Regions from separate parts of the Bradyrhizobium sp. 1(2017) genome, predicted to be linked through region 3. Evidence: predicted binding sites of a transcription regulator. Region 3 holds the regulator's gene; each other region holds the start of a gene.
What was found. Region 3 encodes LexA, which represses DNA repair genes until DNA is damaged. Its sites were predicted from a motif close to TGTTCNNNNTGTGTTCNG; they were not measured.
Positions count from the first base shown of each region.

Region 1: the regulator LexA is predicted to act here: its motif matches at 2,549-2,566, upstream of recA (recombinase RecA).
Region 2: the regulator LexA is predicted to act here: its motif matches at 2,267-2,284, upstream of ruvC (crossover junction endodeoxyribonuclease RuvC).

Region 1 is NZ_CP050022.2:5,346,460-5,351,093, reverse strand. It holds gene HAP40_RS25505 (hypothetical protein) at 29-1,108, shown strand; gene HAP40_RS25500 (hypothetical protein) at 1,607-1,741, opposite strand; gene HAP40_RS37375 (winged helix-turn-helix domain-containing protein) at 1,748-2,092, shown strand; gene HAP40_RS25495 (hypothetical protein) at 2,122-2,376, opposite strand; gene recA (recombinase RecA) at 2,658-3,746, shown strand; gene HAP40_RS25485 (hypothetical protein) at 3,845-4,634, shown strand, end outside.
Region 2 is NZ_CP050022.2:7,044,455-7,049,088, reverse strand. It holds gene HAP40_RS33450 (methyl-accepting chemotaxis protein) at 1-1,151, opposite strand, end outside; gene HAP40_RS33445 (YebC/PmpR family DNA-binding transcriptional regulator) at 1,376-2,122, shown strand; gene ruvC (crossover junction endodeoxyribonuclease RuvC) at 2,315-2,842, shown strand; gene ruvA (Holliday junction branch migration protein RuvA) at 2,839-3,456, shown strand; gene ruvB (Holliday junction branch migration DNA helicase RuvB) at 3,477-4,511, shown strand; gene HAP40_RS33425 (DUF6869 domain-containing protein) at 4,609-4,634, shown strand, end outside.
Region 3 is NZ_CP050022.2:4,488,696-4,493,329, reverse strand. It holds gene HAP40_RS21300 (ComEC/Rec2 family competence protein) at 1-915, shown strand, start outside; gene HAP40_RS21295 (hypothetical protein) at 1,054-1,491, opposite strand; gene lexA (transcriptional repressor LexA) at 1,896-2,597, opposite strand; gene glp (gephyrin-like molybdotransferase Glp) at 2,775-3,986, opposite strand; gene HAP40_RS21280 (hypothetical protein) at 4,215-4,421, opposite strand; gene HAP40_RS21275 (HAD family hydrolase) at 4,574-4,634, opposite strand, start outside.

The DNA.
Region 1 (4,634 bases), 860 kb from region 3:
AGTGGACCTGGATCTCGCCTAGGGGCAAATGGAGCTCGGCCGCGCGCTCTTCGCGGTCCTTTCTGCGGAATTCGTTTTCCCTGCGCTCGAACTTGACCATCTCCTCCCGCGCTGCCTCCAGCAGGAGATTGCGCCTGTTGACGTCGTGCTGCGTGTCTTCCGCCATGACAGAGGTCCCAAGATTTGCCGGCCCATCCGCACAGAAGGCCGCAGGCCACGAAAAGGTTCAGTCCCGCAAGATTACGGAATTCTGACGGCGCGCAGCCCGCGCGTCTTTGATCCGCGTCAGCTTTGGCAAAGAACGCGCAGCGGGAATCCGGAAAGTCCGGACGCAGAAGCCGCCTGCACCGATACCGAACCGGTAAGGACGAACAGGACCAGCGCGATCTTGAATGCAGAGCCTTCTTTCAAGCAGATCCGACGGACATTAAGCTTCGCCAATTTCGAATTCACGTCGGAACCCCGCTCCCCCATCATGGTTAACGGTCTGGCCAAGGAGGATTGTCAGATGTCCCATGCCACCCCTTTGATCATCGCCGCGATCGTCGCGACCTCCTCTCTGCTGCTCCTGGCGCAGGCAAGCGGCGCGAATGCCGGCTCCGCGGGAGCAGGCACGGGGACGGGGGCAAGCAGCGGCAGCGCCGGCGCATCGGCCCCTTCTGGAATGGGGACGGGCGCAGGCAACGCCGGCGCGGCAGCGCCCTCGGGAATGGGGACGAAGGATACCGGCGCCAGCGGAAATCTCGGCGCCGGCGCCGAGCCGGCGAATCCGAACGTTCAGCCCGCCACGCCGGCGAAGTCGCGGTCCGCAGCCCAGGCCGCCAGAAATGCCGGAGCTGGCCGTGCTCCGAATGGTCTGCCGATTGGCGCGATTGGGTCCGGCACGAGCAACGAGGATCAGAAGGCCGCTGCGTCCGCGTCGACCCGAACGAACGCCCCGCCGGCAGCACAGGCTCAGGGAAACAGCGTTGATACTGGCAGGGGCTCCAGCCTTTCGAACCAGAACAGCGTGCCGCGGGCCGCGCGAGCGGGCGACAAGGTGCTGGATGCCAAAGCGCAGGTCGAGCGACGAACGACCGTGGCACCCAGGCGCGTTCCGGGCCTGTAAAGCCGGGTTGCGGCAAAGTGAGCGAAGCGGCGAAGAGACAGATCCAGCGCGAAGGATCCACGCGTCGCGGCGTTCGCGTTTCGGCAGCGAGCCGACGATCCGGGAATGCTCCTCGGCGTGCCATAGGCCGTCCCATCGAATGAGCCATTCCAGAAACCAATCTGGGACACCCGGGTCACATACGGACAGCACCCCGGTCCAGGTGTCCCGACTACGACAGCCCCGCAAAAGCAAATTGGATCTTTTTTTCACATAGACTAATGCGGTCCGAGGCGATCTGTGCTTGGTTTCATGCACTTGTGGGCGCTCTTGCCAGCCCCGGAGCGCCGCCTTGGAGCAAAAACGCCGCCTGCTTAAATGATCGCAGGCGGCGGCTTTCCAGCCCCGGGTGGGAATGCAATTCCCCGGTTCTGATACGTCTGCACAAGCTGTGCCAAGGTTCAGCGTCATCCCTCCGCATGGTGGTGAACGGACATCGCCTTCGCCCTTGAGAAGGCCCTAGTTCATCTTCTGGCGTAGCCTCCTGATGACCTCCCGGAGGTCGGCGGCGTACTCTTCGATGGCGCGGCGGACCTCGTCCAGGCGCGACGGCTTGGCTTCCTTATTCTCGATGTCCTTGTTGGGGTCGGGCACGGACCGATGGTCTGCTGGCGGAGGTGGACGCCCTTTGAGCTAGATCAACCGGAACGCAGCTGGCGCTACTTCCTCTTGATCGGATCGGCCAAGTCCAACTCGAAAGAGCCTGCCAATACCATTGGTTCCGTGCTGACACGGCGTATGGCAGAGGTCGGTGATGTGGTGAGAGTGGGGCGCGGGACTTGGGGCCTTAGGGAATGGTATCCGAACCGCAGCTTCAAGGTGAAGGACGACGAAAAGAAGGACGACAAACGTCCCCAAGGTGGCCCCGTCGTCCCTCCGCCGCCCGGGGATGCTGAATTCCGGGAGTCTCGGGGGCTTCCGCCGCGCGAAGACGTAATGAAATGAAAGAGGCCGCCAACTGAGGCGGCCTTACTTCACCCGCCGTAATCCATGCAGGTGACCGGCAGCGGTTTCACTCCGGGCTTGCGGTGTTCATAGCCGGTGCAGAAGTTCTTGACGCAGTCAGGGTTTTTCCCGCTGCCGCATTTGTTGCATCGCTCGACGCAGTCCTCGTAGGTCACTCCGGGGCGACGCTGCTCTTGAAGGGTCTTGGGAGCCTTCTCCTGAGCGATGGCGGGACCAATGATCCCAGCCACGCCCAAAGATATCAACGCGATGTTGAGTTTCATGGGCGCCCTCCTGTTGGTTCCCTAGGATACTGCGCCCGGTAGCTGGCCAAGTTGACCTAGATCAAGAGGCGCCCGCGTCCCCCCAAACTGGCGCGCACAGAACAAATTAGGCCACTGCGAAAATCAACTTAGGCCACCGCGCTCGGAAACAGGCCAGTGCCCGAAAAACTCAAAGAACATATTGCGAACAAAGAACAGATGGGGTACATTGTTTTTATCGACGACCCGCTGCCTCACCGTTTGTCCCGCACCCGAATCCTCGCCATAAGGAGCACGACCCAATGTCCGCCACTGCCCTGCGTATCGTCGAAGGATCTTCCATGGACAAGAGTAAAGCCCTCGCTGCCGCGCTCTCTCAGATCGAGCGCCAGTTCGGCAAGGGATCGGTGATGAAGCTCGGCAAGAGCGACCGCTCCATGGACATCGAGGCGGTGTCCTCCGGTTCGCTCGGCCTCGATATCGCGCTCGGCATCGGCGGCCTGCCCAAGGGGCGCATCGTCGAGATCTACGGGCCGGAGTCCTCGGGCAAGACGACGCTGGCGCTTCATACGGTGGCGGAAGCGCAGAAGAAGGGCGGCATCTGCGCCTTCATCGACGCCGAGCACGCGCTCGACCCGGTCTATGCCCGCAAGCTCGGCGTCAACATCGACGAGCTCCTGATCTCGCAGCCGGACACCGGCGAGCAGGCACTGGAGATCTGCGACACGCTGGTGCGCTCGGGTGCGGTGGACGTGCTGGTGGTCGATTCGGTTGCCGCGCTGGTGCCGAAGGCCGAGCTCGAGGGCGAAATGGGCGATGCGCTCCCGGGTCTGCAGGCGCGCCTGATGAGCCAGGCGCTGCGCAAGCTCACGGCCTCCATCAACAAGTCCAACACCATGGTGATCTTCATCAACCAGATCCGCATGAAGATCGGTGTGATGTACGGCTCGCCCGAGACCACGACCGGTGGCAACGCGCTGAAGTTCTACGCCTCCGTCCGCCTCGACATCCGCCGCATCGGCGCGATCAAGGAGCGCGACGAAGTGGTCGGCAACACCACGCGCGTGAAGGTGGTGAAGAACAAGCTGGCGCCGCCCTTCAAGCAGGTCGAGTTCGACATCATGTACGGCGAGGGCGTCTCCAAGATGGGCGAGATTCTCGATCTCGGCGTCAAGGCCGGCATCGTCGAGAAGTCCGGCGCCTGGTTCTCCTATGACAGCCAGCGCCTCGGCCAGGGCCGCGAGAACTCGAAAGCGTTCTTGAAGGCCAACCCTGATATCACCGCCAAGATCGAGACCTCGATCCGCCAGAACTCGGGCCTGATCTCCGAGCAGATCCTGGCCGGCACGCCCGAGAGCGACGCCGACGGCGAGGAGCCGGCGGACGAGTAGGCCTTGGAATAGAGTTTTCGCGAGGAGCGGGCGCTGATGACGTTGAGTTGCCGACGTCGTCAGTGCCCGTTTCGTTTGGCGTGGGGTTGGCGTCGACGATGAAGCGTATGATCCTGACGAGTTCGTCCGGCGTCGGTCTCACCCATGCCGATCGCGCGGACATGGTCGTCCCGTTCATCTATCGCTTCGTTTCGGGGCCACTTCCGTCGCCTGACCACCTCAACAACTATCTCGGCAGCCGCTGGGACAAGTTTTACGATCAGATGCACTGGTCAGATTGCGTCCGTCTATCGCCCGTTATCAGGCGCCAGGATCGGGCAGGGCCGCTGCTCTGGGTCTGCGAGACTTACGGGGTCGATCTCATCGAACTGTGGTTCGACCCTGAACCCAACAGTCAATTGCAGTTGATCTGGATCCTCGATTACCTGCGTTCCGAGCCGTCCGTCACAGAGAGTCTGAGATTGCGATGTGTCGATTTCGATCTGCGCGGAGCCGATCCCGCAGAGCTTCGTCATCGTGAGGTGCGGCAGTTCGATATCGCAGAAAGTGATTTTGGAATCGCCAGCATGGCCTGGGAGGCCTACCGCGCGCCGACCCCCGAGCTTTGGGCCGCGCTGCTCGACAGGCCGCTCGGCAAGCTGACTTTCCTGAAGCCGGCCGTGGAAGGCCTGCTCTCAGAACTGCCATCGCCGGCGACGGGACTGGGGATGACCGAGACGCGGCTTCTCGAACTGATCGCAACGGGACACAATCGCACCGATGAGCTGTTTCGGCCGGGCATGCTTGGGGTACGCGTGTTCGATCCGTGGGAGTTGGGCACGCTGCTCGAAGGACTCGCATTCGGACCGACGCCCGCGGTTGCGGGTCTGGACAGCAAGCTGGCGACAC
Region 2 (4,634 bases), 2.6 Mb from region 3:
CCGGCCTTGGATTGCTCGACCACGCGCAGGCGGCAGGCGCCGACCGCTTCGAGCGTGCCTTCGATCATTGATTGTGATGCGAGCCGGCCGGCATCGGCACCGCCAATCAGCACGCCGTCCATGGAGATTTCATAGACCGGCAGCACGCCGCGCGCGGTTTCGAGCTTGAGATGGCAGGGCAGGCGCTCGGTCTTGCGCCGGTCGTCGTGCTCACTCTGGCGGAGCAGCACGGCGCAGCGCGATTTCAGCTTCTGCGCGAAGGTGGTGACGGCCTTGCCGGCACTGGCAACGTTCTCGCCATGGGTCTCGGCCGCCTTGGTCGCGGCGTCGATCTCGGCGGCGCTCTCGCCGACCGAGACGATGAACTCCGAGGCGCTCGCGGCATTGCCGGAAACTTCGCTGGTGGTGACGTTTTGCTCGGCGACGGCGCCGTTGACGGTCTCGAACACCGGTCGGATCGCTTCGATCGCCTGCGAGATGCGATGCACCGCATCCGCGGAGCCGGCGGCGTCGCGCTGGAGCGCGTCGATCTTCCTGGTGATCTCTTCCGTCGCGCCTTGCGTCTGCACTGCGAGGGCCTTGACCTCGGTCGCGACGACCGCAAAGCCCTTGCCTGCGGCGCCGGCCCGCGCGGCCTCGATGGTCGAGTTGAGCGCGAGCAGCGTCGTCTGCCGCGCGATCTGGGCGATCAGGTTGACGACATTGCCGATCGCGGCGGAGGATTCGCGCAGGCGGTCGACATTGGCGCGCGCTTCCTGGGCGGCGGCGCTGGCCTCGTCGGCCAGCTTGCCGGCTTCGCGGACCTGCGCTCCGATTCCGTGGGCGGACTGGGTGAATTTGTCGGCGGCTTGGGCGAAGGTGGATGCGGTCGATTGCGCGGCATTGGTCCGGCCGGTCAGGGCGTCGGTGCGGTCGCGAATCGCGGCCAGCGTGGTGGCGGTCGCCTCGGCGCCGCCGGCCACGGAATTGGCGGCGCGCTCGAGCTGGCGAATCATCGCTCCGAGCTCGAGTTCCAGCAATTCCAGGATTTCCCTGGCGGAATCGCCTTCGGCGGCCGGGGCGGGCTCGGAATTGGCCACCGGCAGCGCAGCCTGGGGGGCTGCCGCAGGCGTCATATCCGGCAGGCGCTTCCGAAATAGTCCGAACGCCATCACGTCTCTCTTGTCGGGGAACGGGCGGACGCTATTTTCGCAGACCGGAATGAAATCAGGGTTAACGATGCCCGACCTCTAGGCACGGGTCATTACGGCGGCTACCTCTACGGTGCTACCTTAAGGCAACGAGAGCCCTTTGATTCCGGTGGGTTGGCGGCCTATAAGGCCGCGCTTCCCACCCCATCGGCGAACGCTTCCAAAGACCATTCAAGAGACCACGCATGGCCGGACATTCCCAATTCAAGAACATCATGCACCGCAAGGGGCGGCAGGATGCGCAGAAGTCGAAGCTGTTCGGCAAGCTGGCGCGGGAAATCACCGTCGCGGCCAAGCTCGGCACCCCCGACCCCGCCATGAACCCGCGCCTGCGCGCCGCCGTGATCGCCGCGCGCCAGGAGAACATGCCGAAGGACAATATCGAGCGCGCCATCAAGAAGGCGCTCGGCAGCGACGGCGAGAACTATGACGAAATCCGCTACGAGGGCTACGGCCCCGGTGGCGTCGCCGTCATCGTCGAGGCGCTGACCGACAACCGCAACCGCGCCGCTTCCGACATCCGCTCCTTCTTCACCAAGTCCGGCGGCAATCTGGGCGAGACCGGCTCGGTCTCCTTCATGTTCGACCGCACCGGCATCATCGAATACGACCGCAGCGTCGCCTCCGACGACGCGGTGCTGGATGCGGCGATCGAGGCCGGCGCCGACGATGTCGTGTCCGGTGAGGGCGGCCACGAGATCTACGCCTCCACCGAAGGCTATCGCGACGTTGCCAAGGCGCTGGAAGCCAAGTTCGGCGAGCCGCGCAAGGCGGCGCTGATCTGGAAGCCGCAGAACACGGTCGCGGTCGATGACGAGACCGGCGAGAAGCTCCTGAAGCTGATGGACCTGCTCAACGAGCACGACGACGTGCAGCAGGTCTACGCCAATTTCGAGATATCGGACGCTCTGGTCGCGAAGATGGGCGGCTGAGTCGTTTCTCGTGTCCCGGACGCGGCGCAGAGCCGGACCCATCGCTCCTCGCGTACCAGGGGCAACATGGCCCCCGGTTCAGCAGCGCCGCACTGCGTGCCGCGCTGCGCCCGGGGCACGAGAGCACCTTTCCCCGGGGACTTCTGTTCTGTTTCTGTTTCGCTATCATGGGCCAGCAGCTATCACTGGCCCATGACCGCACCCCCGATTCGCCAACCCGTTCGCATCATCGGCATCGACCCCGGCCTGCGCCGCACCGGCTGGGGCGTGATCGAGGCCGACGGCAATCGCCTGATCTACGTTGCCTGCGGTTCGGTGGAACCGCCGGATGATCTGCCGCTGTCGAGCCGGCTGCTCGGCATCCATGAAGGGCTCGCGGCCGTGCTGTCGGATCACAAGCCGATGGAAGCCGCGGTCGAGCAGACCTTCATCAACAAGGACGGGGTTGCGACGCTGAAGCTGGGCCAGGCCCGCGGCGTCGCCATGCTGGCGCCGGCTATGTTCGGCATCAGCGTCGCTGAATATGCGCCCAACCAGGTCAAGAAGACCGTGGTTGGCGCCGGTCATGCCGACAAGCACCAGATCGCGATGATGCTGAAGATATTGCTGCCGAAAGCCGAGCCGCCGACCGCGGACGCCGCCGACGCGCTCGCCATCGCCATCACCCACGCCCATCACCGCCAGAGCACCGCGCTCAGGCTGAAGGTGGTGGGGATATGATCGGCAAGCTCAAGGGCCTGATCGATTCCTACGGCGAGGATTTCGTCATCCTCGACGTCGGCGGCGTCGGCTATCAGGTGCATTGCTCCTCGCGCACCTTGCAGCATCTGCCCTCGCCGGGCGAAGCCGCCGTGCTGTCGATCGAGACCTATGTCCGCGAGGACCAGATCAAGCTGTTCGGCTTCCGCACCGATCAGGAGCGCGAATGGTTTCGCCTGCTCCAGACCGTGCAGGGCGTCGGCGCCAAGGTCGCGCTCGCCGTGCTCGGCACGCTGTCGCCGGCCGATCTCGCCAATGCCATCGCGCTGCGCGACAAGGCCGCGGTGGCGCGCACACCCGGCGTCGGCCCCAAGGTCGCCGAGCGCATCGTCACCGAGTTGAAGGACAAGGCGCCGGCCTTTGCCAATGTCGATCCGGCCGTGGTGCATCTCGCCGGTGCAGTCGACGACCAGCGCGCGCCGCGACCCGTGGCGGACGCGATCTCCGCGCTGGTCAATCTCGGCTATGGCCAGCCGCAGGCGGCCGCGGCGATTGCATCGGCCTCCCGCAGTGCGGGTGAGAATGCCGAAACGGCCCAGCTGATTCGGCTTGGCCTGAAGGAGCTCGCGAAGTGAGCGACCCCAAGGCCAACCGCATGGTCTCGCCCGAGCGCCGCAGCGATGATGTCGGCGACACCGCGCTGCGGCCGCAATCGCTGTCCGATTTCGTCGGCCAGGCGCAGGCGCGCAAGAACCTCTCGATCTTCATCGAGGCGGCGCGCAAGCGCGGCGAGGCGCTGGACCACGTGCTGTTCGTCGGGCCGCCCGGTCTCGGCAAGACCACGCTGGCGCAGATTGTGGCGAAGGAGCTCGGCGTCGGCTTCCGCGCCACCTCGGGTCCCGTCATCGCCAAGGCCGGCGATCTCGCCGCCCTCCTCACCAATCTCGAAGAGCGCGACGTGCTCTTCATCGACGAAATCCATCGCCTCAGCCCGGCGGTGGAAGAAGTGCTCTATCCCGCGATGGAGGACTTTCAGCTCGACCTCATCATCGGCGAGGGGCCGGCGGCGCGCTCGGTGAAGATCGAGCTGTCGAAATTCACGCTCGTCGGCGCCACTACGCGCGCGGGCCTGCTCACCAATCCCTTGCGCGACCGCTTCGGTATTCCGGTGCGGCTGAATTTCTACACGATCGAGGAGCTCGAGAGCATCGTCAGCCGCGGGGCGCGCGTGCTCAATGTCGGCATGAGCGCTGATGGCGCCAACGAGATCGCGCGCCGGGCCCGCGGCACGCCGCGCATCGCGGGCCGTCTGCTCCGCCGCGTGCGCGATTTCGCCTCGGCGGCCGATGCCGACAAGATCGACCGCAACATCGCCGATCACGCGCTGAGCGCGCTCGAGGTCGATGCCGCGGGACTCGACGCCATGGACCGCCGCTATCTCACGACCATCGCGATGAACTATGGCGGCGGCCCGGTCGGCGTCGAGACCATGGCCGCAGCCCTGTCGGAACCGCGCGATGCGATCGAGGACATCATCGAGCCCTATCTAATCCAGTGCGGCTATCTCCAGCGCACCCCGCGCGGCCGCCTGCTGACGTCGCACGCCTTCCGCCATCTCGGGCTCGCCGAGCCCAATCGCGACCCGGCCCAGTTCGGCTTGTTCGGCACGGATCAGTCCGAGGACGACTGACTGCCGCAACTGGTGAACCCACCGCTTCAATCCCATCACTAATCCGAAGCGCGGCGAACGGCGTCGCCGCGCACGCATACGGATCGGAGTTGGAAGAATGGGTCTGACGGACGACACTGGGCC
Region 3 (4,634 bases):
GGGCTGGCGACGACGCCCTATGCCGCCTTCCACTTCCATCGCGTGACCCCTTACGGTGTCCTCGCCAATCTCGGGGCAATGCCGGTGGTCTCGGCACTGGTGATGCCGGCGGGGCTGCTGGGACTGCTGGCGGCACCCTTCGGGCTCGACAGCGCGTTCTGGTGGCTGATGGGAATCGGCATCGACTGGATGGTTGCGGTGTCGCGCTGGGTGTCGGCTCTGCCGGGCGCCATCGGCCGCATCCCGGCGTTCGGTATCGCGCCGTTGATGGCGGCAAGCCTCGGCATCATCGTGATGGGCCTGTTGCGAACGCCCCTGCGCTGGTCCGGCGCCCTGGTGCTGCTGGCGTCCATCGCCTGGGCCATGTCGGTGCGGCCGCCCGACATCCTGATTGCCGGAGACGGCGCGAGCGTTGCGGTTCGGGGCCGGGACGGGCAGCTGCTTGTCATGCGCGCGAGCAAGGACAGCTTTCTGCTGAGGGAGTGGTTAGCGGCCGACGCCGATCGGCGCGATGCCGCGAGCAGTACGCTGGCCGACGGCGTGTCGTGCGACGAGGCCGGCTGTGTGACGCCTCTCGCCGATGGCCGGTTGGTCGCGCTGTCCTTGCGCATCGACGCGCTGGCTGATGATTGCAGCCGCGCCGCACTGGTGGTGACCGCGCGACCCGCGCCGCCGGATTGCGCGGCGATGGTGATCGATCGGCAGCGGCTCACGAGCCAGGGCGCGCTGGCGTTGTCGCAGCGTGGCGATGGTTTTGCGGTTCAGGCGGTGAGGGCGAGAGGGACAAGCCGGCCCTGGCTGCCGGCCGGCGCCGGCGAGGGTGATTTCGGCGGGAGCCTTGCGCCCAAGGCGGCGGCAGCCCGCAACCGCGACGCAACGCCGGCGGAGGCCGACTTGCAGGCCGACGATCAATGATAATTGCGAGGAGTTGGTCTGCGAGGTTGGTCCGGGTCCGACCGGAACTCCGCCGGGACACAAACCATACCATCTCGCCGGCTAGGGCCGGCGATGGCATTTGATCCAGGCCCGACCTGGGCGGCCGGGGACGGCCCATCAGTCGATCGGCAGGCGGCGCGTCGTGCTCGGCCGACTGTCGGTGATGATCTGCGGCTTGTGCTCGCGCTCGCCGATCGGCTGGGTCACCGGCAATTGCAGCACGGTTGCGCGCTGACCTTCGACGAGCTGCGTCACCAGCACATATTTGCCGTCCGGAAACTCGATCGCGTCGTGATGGCGATCGGGAATCTGCGGATCAATCTTGCCGAACTTACCGACGCGGGAGTTGATGGTGCGCGTCCAGATCCAGCGATTGTCGTAACGGACGTTGTCGGCGAAGGCGAGCTCCGTTCCCGGCAGCAGGCAGACGGCCACGGTCGGATCGGCCGCAGAAGCAAAGCCACGCGTCGAGGTGCCGCGAAACGTCGTCGACACGATCGTCTCGCCGACTTCGGCGGGCCGCGATGCAACGGCATGCAGGCTGTAGTCACACATCGGGTGCTCCTCTTTCGATGATAGCAACCCGCGCCTCTTTCGGAGGCGCAAGCCTCTATCAGAGTGGAAGCATACAACGCTCTGCTTGGTTGTGGGCAAATCTGCGGCTGGTGTTCGCGGGAAGCGATCACATTATTTTTTCAAATCTATTAGGAACAAAGCCCGCTTCAGTGCATTCGGCGAATGCCGGCGTCAGTGGTGCGCGGGCGTCGACGCATCGCTGTCTCGTCGATCCCTTGAGGTCGCAAAGCATGAGCTTCGCGGCGGTACGCCGAGGACCGCGCTGGAAAAGTGCCGGACAATCTGCGCAGTACCAGAAAGACCATCCAGCCGGAGCGGGCAACCTGGTCCGCTCCAATCGGAATCGTTGGTATCGAATGACCGCTGGTCGTCTCAGTGCTTTCTCAGTACTTGCGGTACAGCCCGATCAGCTTGCCTTGGATCTTCACCCGGTTGGGCGGCAGGATGCGTACCTCGTAGGCGGCGTTGGCGGGCTCGAGCGCGATCGAGGCGCCGCGGCGGCGGAAGCGCTTGAGCGTCGCCTCCTCGTCATCGATCAGCGCCACCACGATGTCCCCGGTATCGGCGCTCTCGTTGCGCTGGATCAGGGCCATGTCGCCGTCGAGGATGCCGGCTTCGACCATCGAATCGCCGCGCACTTCGAGCGCGTAGTGCTCGCCTGAGCCGAGCATGTCCGGCGGTACGCTGATGGTGTGACTGCGGGTCTGCAGCGCCTCGATGGGCGTGCCGGCCGCGATGCGGCCCATCACGGGCACCGCAACGGGGCGCTCGCCCTCGTCCGCGGGCGGGCTCGAGGTCGTGCGCACCTTGCCGAGATTGCCCTCGATGACGCTTGGCGTGAAGCCGCGGCGGTTGCCGGCTGCGGCCTGCAGCTCCGGCAGCTTGATGACTTCAATCGCGCGGGCGCGGTTGGGCAGGCGGCGGATGAAGCCGCGCTCCTCGAGCGCGGTGATCAGGCGATGAATGCCCGACTTCGAGCGCAGGTCGAGCGCATCCTTCATCTCGTCGAAGGAGGGCGGCACGCCGCTTTCCTTCAGACGTTCGCTGATGAACCGCAGAAGCTCGTATTGTTTGCGCGTTAACATCTCGACCAAAGTCCCCCGGTTGATGTCGTTCGATTCCGAGACGCTGAATTGAAGCGGCGAACCGCTACATGCTCGAAACAAATCATGAACGGACACTATATGTTCGATATGTGTTCCGCAACTGCTTAATTTACCGTGAACGCGACGAAGTTCGCGGAATGCGTGTGGCGGGACCGTTCAGGCGGGCAGGCGCAGCACCTCGCAAGGCGTACCGGCCTCGGCTTTGGGCGCGAACGGCATGCGCACGAGAAGTGCCTGTGCCGCAGCAAGATTCGCAAGCAGGGAGGAATCCTGAAGATGGAGGGGGAGCGCAACGAGCGTGCCGTCGTCGCGCTCTTCCAGACGCGCGCGAAGGTAATCCGCGCGCATGTCGTTTGCGCCCACGTCGCGGCCGAGCACGGCGCGCTCGTGGCGGTGATGAATCACGGACCGGCCCGACAAGGCACGAATCAGCGGCACCATGAACAGGAAGGCGCACACATAGGATGATACCGGATTGCCGGGCAGGCCGATCACCCGCATCGCGCCCAACCGCCCATGCATCATCGGCTTGCCCGGGCGCATCGCGATCTTCCAGAACGCCATCGAGATGCCTTCGTCCCGGAGCGCCCGCTGGACCAGATCGTGGTCGCCGACCGAGGCTCCGCCGGTGGTGATCAGGACGTCGGCGCCGCTCTCGCGGGCCCGGCGGATGCCGGCGGCGGTGGATTGCAGCGTATCGGCGGCAATGCCGAGGTCGATGGTCTCGGCACCCTCGCTGCGCGCGAGCGCGTGTAGGGCATAGCCGTTGGAATAGACGATCTGGCCGTGGCCGGGCGTGGAGCCCGGCATCACAAGCTCGTCGCCGGTGGCGAGGATCGCGACCTTGGGGCGGCGGCAGACGCCAAGCTGCGGGTAATTCATGGCGGCGGCGAGAGCGAGATCGCGCTCGGTGAGGCGAACTCCCTTGCGCAGTAGCACATCCCCTTCGGAGAAGTCGACGCCTGCGGGACGGATGTGCCGCCCGGCAGCCGCGGCTTCCTTGATCGTGACGCGCCTGCCGTCGGCAACGGTATCCTCCTGGATCACGACGGCGTCCGCGCCATTGGGGATCACGCCGCCGGTGAAGATCCGTACCGCTTCGCCGGAGCCGACCGTCTCGGCGAATGGCCGGCCGGCCGCGACCTCGCCAATGACCGTCAGCTGAGAATCAATCGTCGCCGCATCGGCCGCGCGCACCGCGTAGCCATCCATCGCGGACATCGCCTCCGGCGGCTGCGTGCGCAGTGCCGCCACGTCGCGGGCGAGCACGCGGTGGAAGGCTGCATCGAGCGCGACCGTCTCGTCAGGCAGCGGCTCTGCACCCGCCAGCACCGCGGCAAGCGCGTCGGAAACCGGCATCAGGGCCAAAAGTGAAATCTCCTGCTGGGCCGCTCGGGCAATCGGCAGCGAGAGTTCTAGCCGAGTGCGGGCGCAGAGGCAAAAAGCGGCGACGCAGGATAATTCGTCCCGCCTATCGATATTTTCGTTCAGAACGGCGGCTCAGATCCGCCGCGGCATGATCCGAAAGGCGAGACAGACCGGCAAGAGGATAGCCATGGCGAGGACGAGGAGGACGAGCGCCACGGCCAGCATCGGTCAACTCCCGCTGGGGCGGTCCGGGCCGCCGTCCAGCGCGACATCAGGAGCTTTTGGGCCTTGATCCTTGTCGGGCATCGGGTCGGCCTGGGATTTCAAGTCGGCCGCCTTGCTGATCAGCTTGGCGGACAGCTCAGAGTCCGAGGTGGTTCTTGCAAACTCGAGCAGGAGAGAGGCTTGCTTCGTCAGATAGGTTTTGCCCAGCACGTCGATCAGTCCGATGTAGAAGTCCCAACGGACTCATGAGTCCTGACGCAGCCATTCGTTCCCGGAACTTTGTATAAAAATGCACAGAGGAATTCGGTTCCTCGCCACCCGTAAATTTAGTTCCGGCGCCCCCGAACCAGCCCGCCTGGCGGTCAGACGCCCAGCGCCCTCAACGCGTTCCCGACATCGCCGGGCGAGGTGACGTGCACGGCG